3 regions of the Cellulosimicrobium sp. PMB13 genome follow, and region 2 is predicted to be linked to each of the others. Evidence: riboswitches for the same ligand, from Rfam matches in the RefSeq annotation. Region 2 holds a riboswitch; each other region holds the start of a gene.

Region 1 (4,407 bases), 2.0 Mb from region 2:
CCAGCGGCCGGTCGAGCGTGATGAGGAACCCGAACCCGACGGTCACCGCGGAGACGCCGAGCGGGAGCATGAACACCGAGTCGAGCGCCCCGATCGCCCGGCGGCCCGTGCGCGACCGCGGGCGCCGGGACACGACGAGCGCGACGAGACCCCCGATCGCGACCGCGAGCACCGTCGCGAGCGCCGCGGTGCGCAGCGAGTTCCCCGCCGCCTCCCACACGGTGACGGACAACGCGTTGCGACCGCCCGTCGTGCCGAGGTTCGCGTAGTTGTCGAGGCCCCACCCGCCGCCCGGCACGCGCAGCGACCGCACGACGAGCGTCGCGAGCGGCAGCCCGACGAGCACCACGACCACGACGGCGGTCAGCGCGGCGGGCAGGAGGTCGCCGCCGGGGCGTCCGCGCACCGGGCCGCGCGCAAGGCCGCCTGCCGAGCCACCCGTCGATCCACCGGCCGGTCCGCCAACCGGCCCGCCAGCCGGTCCGCGCTGCCACAGGCGCAGCGGGTGCGCGGCGCTCGACGCGGCGGTGAGCGTCAGCGCCCGCTCGCGCCGGGCGCGCGTGCGGTTCGCGACCGCGAGCGCCGCGACGACCACAGCGAGCTGCACGACCGACAGGACCGCGGCGGTGCGCAGGTCGAGGAACTGGGTCGTCTGGATCCAGATCTCCGTCTCGATCGTGCCGTAGCGGATGCCGCCGAGCACGAGGACGACGCCGAAAGCCGTCGCGCAGAAGAGGAACACGATGGACGCGGCGCTCGCGATCGCCGGGGCCAGGGCGGGCAGGGTGACGGTCCGGAACGCGCGCCACGGCGTCGCGCCGAGCGCGCGCGCGGCCTGCTCGGCACGCGGGTCGAGGTGCTCCCACAGCCCGCCGACCGTGCGCACGACGACCGAGTAGTTGAAGAACACGAGCGCCACGACGATCGCGGCGAACGTCCCGTCGAGCCGCAGGAACCCGAGCGGCCCGCCGTCGACGAGCAGCGTGCGGAACGCGACGCCCACGACGACCGTGGGGAGCACGAACGGCACGGTGACGAGCGCGCGCAGGACGCGACGCCCGCGGAACCGGCACCGGTACAGCACGTACGCGCCGGGAACCCCGAGCAGCAGGGAGAACGTCGTGCCGAGCACGGCCTGCCACAGCGTCAGCCCGACGATCCGCCACGTCCGGGGAGCGGAAAACACCTCCGCGAACCCCGAGAGGTCGAGGCCGCCGTCGGACCCCACGAACCCGCGCGCCACGAGCGACACCACCGGCCACACGAAGAACACGCCGAGGAACGCGAGCGGCACCGCCGCCGCGACCCCCCACAGCACCCCGCGCCGAGCACGGGACCATCCACCCCCGAGCACGGGGTTGCCCACCGGATTCCGGCGAGACCGGTGGACAACCCCGTGTTCGGCAGGCGGCCGGGCGGTGGTCAGTCGACGACCGTCGCCGTCCACGCCTTGATCCACTCGTCGCGGTGCGCGTCGATGTCCTCGGGTGCCACCTCGAACGGATCGTCGGAGAGCGGCGCGAACTGCTCCCACTCGGCGGGCAGCGCGACGGTGTCGTCGACGGGGTACATGTACATCTGGCCCGGGACGTCGGCCTGGAACGTCTCGCTCACGAGGAAGTCGACGAGCTGCTGCGCGCCCTCGGGGTTCTCGGCCCCGGCGAGGACGCCCGCGTACTCGACCTGGCGGAAGCACGTCTCGAGCAGCGCGCCCGTCGTGGACGACGTCCCGTCCTCCGAGACCGTGAACGCGGGCGAGGTGGAGTACGACAGGACCAGCGGCCGGTCGCCCGCGCCCTCGCCGCCGGAGAAGTCGACGGAGTACGCGTCGGACCAGCCGTCGACGACCTTGACGCCGTTGGCACGCAGGTCGGCCCAGTACTGCTCCCACCCGTCCTCGCCGAACGCACCGACGGTCGCGAGGAGGAAGGCCAGGCCGGGCGACGACGTCGCGGGGTTGGTCACGACGAGCAGGTCGCGGTACTCGGGCTCCGTGAGGTCATCGAGCGTCACGGGCTCGGGGACGCCCTGCTCGGTGAACCAGGTGTGGTCGACGTTGACGCACACGTCGCCGAGGTCGACCGGCGTGAGCTCGCCGTCGCCCACGGCGTACTGCTCGGCCGACGCCGGCAGGTCGGCGGGCGTGTACGGGTCGAGCACGCCCTCGTCGATCGCCCGCGTCGCGAAGGAGTTGTCGATCCCGAAGACGACGTCGCCGAGCGGCGATCCCTTCGTGAGCACGAGCTGGTTGACGAGCGCGCCGCCGTCGCCGGGCGCGACCTGCTCGACGGTGAGCCCGCTCTCCTCCTCGAACGCGGCGAGCACGTCGTCGCTCACGGCGAAGGAGTCGTGCGTCACGAGGGTCACGGTGCCCGACGACGCGTCGTCGCCCCCGGCCGCGTCGTCGCCCCCGCTGCACGCGGCGGCCGCGAGGAGCGTGACCACGGCGAGGGACGCCGTCGTGACGTGCCGGCCGGACCGTGGCGCCCGACGGCGGGTGGTGTGCTGCATGTGTCCTCCCAGGACGTTCAGGAGGGGTCCATCCGCACGCGACGGCCGTGCCGACGCGGACGGGTGATCGAGATCCCGACTTCCTCCACCGGTGCTAACCGGATCAGGTTCGAGGGTCTGCGGTGGTCCGCACTCTCAGCTCCTCAGGAGCTCCCCTGTCGTTCCCGTGGAGCCTACACCGGGCGGCGGTGGGCCCAGACGATGTCGACGACCATGCCCAGCACCATCAGGCCGAGCGCCGGCCACAGGGCGATGACGCCGAACCGGACCGGCAGGTCGACGCCGAGCGCAGCCACCACCGTGACGGCGACGATCCACACGACGGCGACGACGGCGCTGACCTTGGTCCACCACGCCGCGTCGCGCAGCCGCTTGGGTCCCTCGGGGAATCGTGCGGCGTACTCGTCGGGCGCCCCGAAGAACTCCTCGAGCACGATGCCCTCCTGCGCGTGGGCGTCCACCTCCGCGACGATGTCGGCGACGTCCTTCTCCGCAACGCCTCGAAGGCGCAGCGCGAACGCCAGGTCCCGTTGGTACGTCATGCCCTCTCCCCCCTGTCCGCCAGCGCGTCGAGCTGCGCCAGCACCGTACGGATCGCCTCGTGGTCGTCGCGCAGCCGCTGGGCGCCGCGTTCCGTCAGCTCGACCACCTTGCGTGCCGGGCCCGAGCCGTCGACGTCCCAGCGGGACGTCAGCAGCCCGTGGTGCTCGAGCTCCCGCAGGAGGGGGTAGAGCGTCCCGCCCTGCACCCCGGTGAACCCTGCGGAACGGAGCTGGGCCACCAGCGCATACCCGTGGTTCGGGGACACCTGGAGAGCGGACAGCACCGCGGTCGGGAGCACCGCCCGCTGCACGTTCTCGACCGTGTCCGTCGACGCCATACGGGAAGCGTAGGGCTTGCTAGTGTGAATCTCTACCTATTGTTGCGTGATGCATAGGTCGGCGGATCGACCACACCACGGACGGGACGGGAGCGGCCCTGGAAGCGCCGTGCACGCGCCCTGGGTCGTGGTGCGCAGGACCACCCGACGAGATGCGAGAAGTGGTCCTGGCCGGCGTCGCCCGCGGGACAACTTCTCGCATCTCACGGCGCACGCGCGCCGGCGCCGGACTTCCTACTACGGTGGTCGCAGCACACCCGGGCACCGCCGGGCCGCCGACCGATGGAGGAGCACCCGTGGCAGACACCGAGGAGAAGGCCACTCTCGCCGTCAAGGTAGGGACCGTCGCGCTGACGTTCGCGGCCGGCTGGGCGGCGCAGAAGCTCGTCACGGTCGTCTGGGCGAAGGTCACCGGGCACGACGCCCCGAAGGACCTCGACGACGAGGAGGTCGGCATCGTCTCGGCCGTCACGTTCGCCGCCGTCGCCGCAGGGGTCGGCGTCCTCGCCCGCCGGTTCGCCGGCAAGGAGGCCAAGCGCGTCGTGACGCGCTTCCTCTCCTGAACCGGCCCCGGGACCGGCCCGCCGTGACCCAGGCCCCGGTACCCTGGCGCGCGTGACGGATCCCGTCCCCATGACCACTCCCCCCGCGTCGACGACGACCGACGCAGACCCGAGCGACGCCGCCGGACCGACCGACGAGTCGGTGCTGCGCGCGGGCCTGCGCGTCCTCGCGGACGCAGGCCGCCTGCTCGCGCGGCACTGGCCTGCCCTCGTGGCGGTGGCGGTGCTCGCGCAGGTCGCCCACGAGCTCGCGCTGCGGGCCGCGCTCGCCGTCGCGCCGTCGTCGGGCGAGCTGGGGCTGCTCGTCCTGTGCTTCTCGCCGCTCGCGACGGTCGTCGGCATCGTCGTCATGCTGCACGTGCTGCGGCGCGAGCCGCGCGACGACCGTGACCGCATCGAGGTGCGCGCGCTGCTCGGGTCGATCGCGTCGGTGCTCGTGCCCTACCTCGTCAT
Region 2 (4,407 bases):
CAACGCGAGCAAGACGGCGCTCCTGCGCCTCGGCGCGAACCTGCACCGCTCGGGGTACGACCGGGGGCTGCGCACGTTCGAGGTCGCGCCCGGCGTCGTGCAGACGGACATGACGGGCTCGATGGTCATGCACCAGGGACGCACGGAGTGGACCCCGGTCGAGCGCACGGTCGAGATGGTCGTCGCGATCGCCGGGGGCGGGCTCGACGCGTTCTCCGGGTCGTTCGTCCGCGTCACGCACGACTCGCCCGCCTCGCTGCAGGCCGCGCTCGACGACGCCGCCCGGGACGAGCGTGTGGTGCCCGGCCCGGACGGTCGCCGGCTGCGCGTGACGCGCTGGGGCGACGACGACCCGATGCCCGGCGAGCTGCCCGCCCGCTGACGGCTGTACGCAAGGTCACCCACGGATTAGTTGAATGTTCACCTAACAATCCGGGATGCTCTTCTGGACACTCGACCAACACCGTGCCATTCGACGCGGTCGCGGCTCGACAGGACCTCCGGAGGGCGACGGATGACCAGCACACGACCGGTGCGGCAGTGGAACGGGATGACCGTCCCCGACGCGGGCACGTACGTCCTCGACGAGGCGCACAAGCGCGTCGGGTTCGCCGGGCAGCACATGATGGTCTCGCCCGTGCGCGGCGAGTTCACGAGGGCGAGCGCGACGATCCTCGTCGGGGAGGACCCGCTCGCTTCGGCCGTGTCAGCGAGCATCGACTCCGCGAGCCTCACGACGCACAACGCCGACCGGGACGTGCACCTGCACAGCGCCGACTTCCTCGACGTCGAGACCTACCCGACGCTCGATTTCCGCAGCACCGGCGTCCGCTGGCAGGGGAGCCAGGACGACGCCATCCTCGCGTGGGCGCGGCTGCGCAACCGGTCGCCGGAGCGCGCCACCGTCGCGACGGAGCGCACCGCTCCGGCCGAGGCCGGGCACTTCGTCGTGAGCGGCCTGCTGACGATCCGCGACGTCACCCACCCGATCGACCTGAGGATGCGCTACGGCGGCGCGCGTCGCGACCCGTACGGACGCGACATCTTCGGCTTCCACGCCACGGGCGAGTTCGACCGCGAGGACTACGGACTCGTCTGGAACGTGATCCTCGAGACCGGCGGGTTCCTCGTCGGCAAGAAGGTGTCGCTCGAGATCGCGGGCGAGGCGATCCACCAGGAGTGAGGACGGACGGCGCGTCGCGACGGCGTGCCGCACCGCTAGCATGAGCGGACCGACACGGGGTGCCCTGGGACAGGGCTGAGATCACACCCGTCGAACCTGATCTAGCTCGTACTAGCGAAGGGATGTCCGGCGATGACGCTCGCCTCCACGACCTCACCTGCCCCGCGGCCCTCGCGTCCGCGCGTCCTCTCGGTCGCCGGGACGGACCCGACCGGCGGTGCGGGCATCCAGGCCGACCTCAAGGCGTTCTGCGCGCACGGCGCGTACGGCATGGCGGTGACGACCGCGCTCGTCGCGCAGAACACGCACGGCGTCCGGTCCGTGCACGTCCCGGGTCCGGTGTTCCTGCGCGAGCAGCTCGACGCGGTCTCCGACGACGTCCAGATCGACGCGGTGAAGATCGGGATGGTGGCGGACGCCGCGAACGCGCGCGAGATCGCGTCGTGGCTCGACGACCTCGGTGCCTTCCGCCGTGGCGCCGGGGAGCGCGCCCCGTACGTCGTGCTCGACCCGGTCATGGTCGCCACCTCGGGCCACCGCCTGCTGGACGCCGGCGCCGAGCAGGGAGTGCGCGACCTCGCGGCGCGCGCCGACGTCGTCACGCCGAACCTGCCCGAGCTCGCCGTCCTCGCCGGGACGCCGGTCGCGACGACGTGGGACGAGGCGCTCGGGCAGGCGCGCGCGTTCGTCGCGGCGAGCGGGACGGCGGTCCTGCTCAAGGGCGGGCACCTCACCGGCGCGACGTCACCCGACGCCCTCGTGGAGCCCGGCTCTGCGGACGGCGGCGCGGGTCGCGTGACGACGTTCGACGCCGAACGCGTCGACACGCCGCACACGCACGGCACCGGGTGCTCGCTCTCCGCGGCGCTCGCGGCGCTGCGCCCGCAGCGCGCGGGCTGGCCGGAGGCGGCGCGCGACGCGAAGGAGTGGCTCACCGGGGCGCTGCGCGCAGGGGTAGCGCTGCAGGTCGGGTCGGGACGCGGACCGGTCGACCACCTGTACGCGACCTCACCGGTCGACGTGCCGGTCGAGGTGCAGGCTGCCGGCTCCGCCGCGTCTCAGGCGCGCGCGACCTCGGTCCCGGTCGGGTAGACGCACTCCGTGCCGGGCGGCCACCACCGCCAGCGTGAGTCGACCTGGCTCGCGGCGACCCCCTCCGGCCGTTCGGCGACGCACCGGTCCTCGCCCTGCCGGACGCCGACCGTCAGGTAGTACACGACGAGCACCCCGGTGAACAGGACGGCCAGCACCGTCACCGCCCGGCGCAGCGCGGGGGAGGGGCCGCCGTCGGACCCGTCCTCCTCCCCGGGCCGCGCCGGGACCCAGTCCCAGCTCATGCCTCCTGCTCCGGGGTGCCCGACGCCGCGGCGTCGGGCACGAGCAGCACCTTGCCCGTGGTGGCGCGCCCCTCGAGCGCGCGGTGCGCCTCGGCGGCCTCGGCGAGCGGGAAGGTGGCCCCGACCCGCACCCGCAGCGTGCCGCCGGCGACAGCGCCGAGCACCTCCGTCGCCCGTTCGACGAGCTCGGAGCGCGTCGCCGTGTGGTCGGCCAGCTTCGGTCGTGTGAGGAAGACCGACCCCGCGGCGTTGAGCCGCTGCGGGTCGACGGGCGGCACCTGGCCGGAGGACCCGCCGAACAGCACGAGCGTCGCCCGGCGGCGCAGCGACGCGAGGGACGCGTCGAACGTGTCCTTGCCGACCGAGTCGTACACCGCGGCGACACCCTCACCACCGGTGAGACCATGCACGATCTCGGGGAGGTCGTGCGACAGGTCCCCGAGCGCGGTGTACTCGATCACGTGCTCGGCGCCCGCGCCGCGCGACAGCTCGGCCTTCTCCGGCGTCGAGACCGTCGAGATCACGTGCCCACCGCGAGCCACGATCATCTGGGTGAGGAGCAGCCCGACCCCGCCGGCGCCCGCGTGCACGAGGACGCGGTCACCGGGACGCACCGGGTACGACGACGTGCACAGGTAGTGCGCCGTGAGGCCCTGCAGCGCGACGGCGGTCGCGTCCTCGAACGTCACGGCGTCGGGCACGGGCAGCGCCTCGCGCGCCGCGACGACCACGAGGTCCGCATACGAGCCCGGCGCCTCCGTCCACACGACGCGGTCGCCCACGGCGAAGTCCTCGACTCCCTCGCCGACCGCCACCACCTCGCCCGCACCCTCGCTGCCCACGACGTGCGGGTACTCCATCGCGTACACGCCTGAGCGCTTGTACGTGTCGATGAAGTTGACCCCCGCGACCGCCGCACGGACGAGGAGCTGCCCCGGTCCCGGCGTCGGGTCGGGCAGCTCGCGGTACTCAAGGACGTCAGGGCCACCCGCCTCGCGGGCCACGATCGCGTGCATGAGGCCCAGCCTAGGCGGGGCGTGGGCTCGGCTCGGGTCAGGGCCCTCGTGGGTGCGTCGGGTGGGCGGATCTCGTGGTCGGGCTGGGTGGCCGGGGCGGCTGACGTGCTCGGGCTGCCGCGCCGTCACCACGGCCCGTCGGCTCGCCTTCTAGGAGCGCGGCTCTGACGCCCTTCGCACATCACCCGCCCCGCCCGGCGCCGTCTCGCCTCGGGTGTCCCTCGCCTCACGACGTCCGACCCGGTCGCGATCGCCGGCGGGACCGCGCGGTGCGGAGTGGTGACGGGCAGGACGAGCGGTGGGGTCGGGCCGTGCGCGAAGGGCGTAGAAGCGCGCGCGAGGACGTGAGGTGGCAGACCACGGTGACGGCGCGCCAGCCCGAGCGCACGGGGCGACTCCTCCGCGGGCGCAACCAGAACGCGCCAGCCCGAGCGCACGGTGCGAGTCCTCCGCGGGCGCAGCCAGAGCGCGCCCGCACGAGCGCACGGCGCGATGTATAACTATGTATAGTGATGCATATGACGATCACAGTGGCGGTCGCCGGGGCGTCCGGGTACGCGGGCGGGGAGATGCTCCGGCTGCTCGCCGGGCACCCCGACGTGGAGATCGGCGCCGTGACGGCGCACAGCAACGCGGGCACGCTGCTCGGGACGCACCAGCCGCACCTGCGATCCCTCGCCGACCGCGTGCTGCTGCCGACGAGCGTCGAGCACCTGGTGGGCCACGACGTCGTCGTGCTCGCGCTGCCGCACGGCGCGTCGGGTGAGATCGCCGCGCAGCTGCCCGACGACGTGCTCGTCCTCGACCTCGGTGCGGACCACCGGCTGGAGTCCGCCGCGGACTGGGAGCAGTTCTACGGCTCGGAGCACGC
Region 3 (4,407 bases), 160 kb from region 2:
CGGCGAGCGTCACCCGGTAGGCGCGCTTGCGCGTGGTCCAGCGGTCGAGCACGCGGGTGCGGACGTACCGCCGGTAGGCGCCGTGCGCCTGGGTGCCGACGATCTCGTCACCCACCTGGAGCTCGCCGGCGGGCCGCTGCGTCCCGTCGGCGAGGAGCACCGGTGTCTGCGGGCTCAGGCAGTACGAGCAGGCGTGGCTGCACCCGCGGTACGGGTTGACCGTCCAGCGGAACGGCATGCGCGACATCGCGGGCACCTTCGACAGCGCGCTCTTCGCCGTCACCTCGTGGAACGTGATCCCCGCGAACTCGGGCGTGCGCACGCTGCGCACGAGGCCCACGCGCTCCAGCCCCGGGAGCGCGCCGTCGTCCGCGCCGATCGCTTGTCCGTCCCACCTCACCCCCTGATTCGAACAGGTGTTCGAACTCGTGTCAAGGCGCCGGAGCGGACCCTCGGTCCCGCACGGGGGTCGGGCGCGGGTCGCGGCCCCCGAGCTCGGCCACGCGGTCCCAGACCCAGTCGGCCATCGACGGCGCGACGGCCTCTTCGGGGTACCCGGGGCGACGCCTGACCAGCGCTCCGAACGCGACGACCACGAGGTAGGCCCCGGCGTCGTCGGTCATCACCTGCTCCCCCGCCTCGTCCTCGGGCCAGTCCGGATGGGCCGCGGGGTCCGCCTCGATCTCCGTGCACAGGGCGACGACCTCCGCCGCCGACATCAGGCGGAACGGCTCGGCCTGACCCCACACAGCACCGGAGCCGGGCCGCTGACCGTCGTGCCAGGTCAGGAGCGCCTCGGCGGCCATCGCGCCGATGTGCTCGGTCTCCGCCTCGTCGCCGAACGACGCGCCGGGTCGCAGCGTCGCGCGCAGGTCCGCGGGCATCACCTGGTCCAGCGCGGCGAGAGCGGAGCGCAGGTCGGTGCCGAGCTCCTGGTCACGGAGCTCGCGCCACGCCGTCTCGAGCACCCCGGAGCGACGGATGTCCTCGAGGGTGTAACCCTCCGCGTCGGCGTTCTCGACGACTCCCTGCAGCGTCCGGGCGGTCCCCACCAGGTTCTGGAACAGGTCCTCGGTCGGGTTCTCCCGGAGGAGGCGCAGCCCGAGCCGCTCGGCGTCGTCGAAGCGGTACTGCAGGAGGTAGGCCCACCCCAGCATGAGCGCGACCCAGGGGCTCGCCGCCTCGGCCCGGATCGCCTCCTCGGCCGCGCGGACGAACCGGTCGACCGGCGCGTAGGTCCGCAGCAGGTGCACGGCGCGCTGCCCGAGCGCCCGGGGCAGCTCGTCCGGCGCCGTCCGCGCGCACCGCTCGACCGCGTCGTCGAGCTGGGACCAGCCGGACTCGTGCTCGCCGCCGAGCGCCAGTGCGGCCCCGAGCTCCATCCAGTCGTCCCACTGCTCGTGGTCCTCTCGCAGCACCGTGTTCGCCCACCGCAGCGCCTCGGGGTGGTCGTCCTCGGCGAACGCCAGGTGCCTCAGCGCGCGGGCCGCGTTGACGAACTGAGCGTCGCGACGCCCGGCGACGTCGAGGTAGAGGCGCCGGGCCGCGTCGGTCTCGCCACAGACCTCACGGTGGCTGCCGAGCAGCAGGGACACGCCGCTGCGCTCGGGCTGGGCGGCGAGCACCTGCAGCGCGAGCTCGGCGACCCGAGGATGCGTCGGCTGGGCCGCGAAGAGCTCCCAGGCGAGGTCCAGGCTCCGCTCGACCGCGTCGTCGACCTCGCTCACCGCGTCGCCTCGTCCGCCCACCCCTTGAGCACGGCGAGGTTCGCCAGCGGGACGTGGTGACCGATCCGCGGGTGGTCCAGCGTCACACCGACCACGCCGACGGCACCGAACGAGGCGAGATAGTCGATCGCCGCCGGCACCGGCACGCCGATCAGCGGCGCCTCGTCACCCTCCGCGCCGACCAGGCCCAGGGCACGAGCGGCCTCGCGCGCGCGAGCGGCGCTGCTGTAGAGACAGATCATCGGCCCCTGCGCCGACGCGACGCCGTAGGGACTGGGCCGGTCGGCGGAGCCTCGCGCGATGAAGAACCACGTCGTCAAGCGGGTCGTCTGCCGCCACAGCGCGATCTGCGCCGTCGTGTCGCCGGCGGGCGCTGCCCTGACCGCCTGGTCGAGGCGGTCCAGCTCGGCGACCAGCCCGGGGTCGTTGTCCTCGCTCATCGTGCTCCTTCGTCGTCGGAGATCTGGACCACCCCCGGCGTCCGGTCGCCCGGCCGGGGTCGTCCGCGACGCGCCCGCCCGAGCGCCGGTCGGTACCGACCGTCCCCGCGCGTCTCGCCGGTCGCACCCTCTCACACCGCTCGCCGAGGACCGGGCGACGCGTCCCGCACCGTGAGACGACGGGATTGTCCTCGCGAGGAGGAGGCCCTAGGGTCGGCCCGAACGCCCCCGGGGAGCGCACGAGCGCTGAGAGTGCCGGCCGGACATCCGTGTCCCACCGGCAGACCCGTGGAACCTGATCTGGTTCGTACCAGCGAAGGGAGCAGGGCCGACGTCACCGTCCCCTGCGCCCGCACGCGCCCGCACGGGTCCGCACGGCCGTGCAGCGGGGCACGTGCGCGCGCAGAGGGTCGGGACGCGCCGTCGTGCACCCGTCGCGGCCCGACGAAGGGACCCGCATGACCGAGCCCACCGCACGACCCACGACACGGCCCACCGCACGACCCACCGCACGACCCGTCACGCCCGGGCCAGGAGCGCCCCGACGGCGCCGCGGCCTGACGCTCCACGAGACCGTGCTCGTCGCGGTCCTCGGCGTCGTGTTCGGCTTCGTGTACTGGGCCTTCGTCCAGCTCTGGGCGCCGCTCCAGCTGGCGATGGGACCGCTCGCCGACCTCGCCGCGAACGTGCTCGCCGGCGCCTGGATCGTCGTCGGACCGCTCGCGACGTACATCGTGCGCAAGCCGGGCGTCGGGATCCTCACCGAGACGCTCGCCGCGCTCGTCGAGGTCGTGTTCCTCGCCTCGCCCGCCGGACCGCTCCTGCTGCTCGTCGGGCTCGTGCAGGGTGCGGGAGCCGAGCTGCCCTTCGCCCTCACGCGCTACCGCCGCTACGGGTGGTGGGTCTTCGTCGCGTCCGGCGTGAGCGCTGCTCTCGTCACGTACGCGTTCAACGCGGTCCGGTTCGGGTGGCTCGGGCAGGACTACGCGACGCTCCGGCTCGGCATCCAGGTCGTGTCGTGCGTGCTGCTGTGCGGGATCGCGGCGCGCCTGCTCGGCGACGCGCTCGCGCGCACCGGCGTCCTCGACGCGTTCGCGATCGAGTCGCGCCGTGGCTGAGACCGGCCGACGTCCAGCGGCACCGGGGACCGTGGCCGTACGGACGCGGAGCCTGTCCGTCGGCGTCGGTCACGACGGCGTCCCCGTCCTCGACGACGTGAGCGTGGACGTCGCCGAGGGGACCGGGCTGCTCGTCGTCGGACCGTCCGGGTGCGGCAAGTCGACGCTGCTGCGCGTGCTCACCGGCGTCGTCCCGCACACGCTGCCCGGCCACGTGACCGGCGACGTGGAGGTCGCGGGCCACGATCCGCGCGAGGTCGCCGTGGCGCGCCTGGCCGCGGACGTCGGTCTCGTGCAGCAGAGCCCCGGCGACCAGCTGTGCCTCGGCCGCGTCGAGGACGAGCTGCGCTTCGCTCTCGAGAACCGGGCCGCCGACCCCGCCACGATCGACGAGCGATCCGCGCACGCCCTCGCCGCGGTGGGGGCCACGCACCTGCGCGCACGGTCGACCCACGCGCTGTCCGGCGGCGAGGCGCAGCGCGTCGCGCTCGCCGCCGCGCTCGTCACCGATCCCGCGGTGCTCGTCCTGGACGAGCCCACCGCGCTCCTCGACCCCGCGGGCGCCCGCGAGGTCGGCGGCGTGGTCTCGCGGCTGGCCCACGGCTCCCTCCCCGCCGACGGCGCGGCGCGGCGCCGCACCGTCGTCGTGGTCGAGCACCGCCTCGACGAGCTCGGCGACCTGCCGGGCGCCACGCTCGTGCTCGACGACGCCGGACGCGTCGTCGCGCACGGCCCCACCCGCGTCGTGCTGCGCGAGCACGCGCAGCGGCTCGTGGAGCTCGGCTGCTGGCTCCCTCTCGACGTCGTGCTCGAGGCGGCCGGCGCACCCGGCCCCCTCGGCTCCGACGTCACCGACACCTGGCTCGTCGACCTCGCCGCCGCGTCGCCCACCGCCCCGTCGGCCGACGGCCCAGCACGCGTCGCGCTCCGTGCCCGCTCGTTCACGGTGACCCGGTCCGGGGCGCCGGTCGTGCACGACGTCGACCTCGACCTGCGCGCCGGTGAGGTGCTCGCCGTCGTCGGGCCCAACGGGAGCGGGAAGTCCACGCTGCTGCGCGGGCTCGCCGGGCTGGAACCGCGATCCGGCACGCTCACCGTGGCCGGACCGACGCCCGTCGCGAT

The links. A riboswitch is a leader RNA that binds a small molecule or an ion and turns the genes downstream of it on or off. The one in region 2 is predicted to bind thiamine pyrophosphate.
Region 1: it holds a riboswitch for thiamine pyrophosphate, as region 2 does, so the genes downstream of both, V5D56_RS01485 (thiamine ABC transporter substrate-binding protein) here and thiD (bifunctional hydroxymethylpyrimidine kinase/phosphomethylpyrimidine kinase) in region 2, are expected to answer to the same signal.
Region 3: it holds a riboswitch for thiamine pyrophosphate, as region 2 does, so the genes downstream of both, V5D56_RS13585 (ECF transporter S component) here and thiD (bifunctional hydroxymethylpyrimidine kinase/phosphomethylpyrimidine kinase) in region 2, are expected to answer to the same signal.

The regions. Positions count from the first base shown of each region.
Region 1 is NZ_CP145910.1:282,693-287,099, forward strand. Features, by position in the region: gene V5D56_RS01480 (ABC transporter permease) at 1-1,318, opposite strand, end outside; gene V5D56_RS01485 (thiamine ABC transporter substrate-binding protein) at 1,423-2,511, opposite strand; TPP riboswitch at 2,575-2,678, opposite strand; gene V5D56_RS01490 (hypothetical protein) at 2,685-3,053, opposite strand; gene V5D56_RS01495 (PadR family transcriptional regulator) at 3,050-3,391, opposite strand; gene V5D56_RS01500 (DUF4235 domain-containing protein) at 3,688-3,954, shown strand; gene V5D56_RS01505 (hypothetical protein) at 4,007-4,407, shown strand, end outside.
Region 2 is NZ_CP145910.1:2,856,848-2,861,254, forward strand. Features, by position in the region: gene V5D56_RS12830 (SDR family oxidoreductase) at 1-382, shown strand, start outside; gene V5D56_RS12835 (YceI family protein) at 515-1,183, shown strand; TPP riboswitch at 1,229-1,323, shown strand; gene thiD (bifunctional hydroxymethylpyrimidine kinase/phosphomethylpyrimidine kinase) at 1,316-2,275, shown strand; gene V5D56_RS12845 (hypothetical protein) at 2,242-2,520, opposite strand; gene V5D56_RS12850 (quinone oxidoreductase family protein) at 2,517-3,536, opposite strand; gene argC (N-acetyl-gamma-glutamyl-phosphate reductase) at 4,049-4,407, shown strand, end outside.
Region 3 is NZ_CP145910.1:3,019,324-3,023,730, reverse strand. Features, by position in the region: gene V5D56_RS13600 (Rv2578c family radical SAM protein) at 1-400, opposite strand, end outside; gene V5D56_RS13595 (hypothetical protein) at 432-1,727, opposite strand; gene V5D56_RS13590 (hypothetical protein) at 1,724-2,167, opposite strand; TPP riboswitch at 2,387-2,508, shown strand; gene V5D56_RS13585 (ECF transporter S component) at 2,626-3,285, shown strand; gene V5D56_RS13580 (ABC transporter ATP-binding protein) at 3,278-4,407, shown strand, end outside.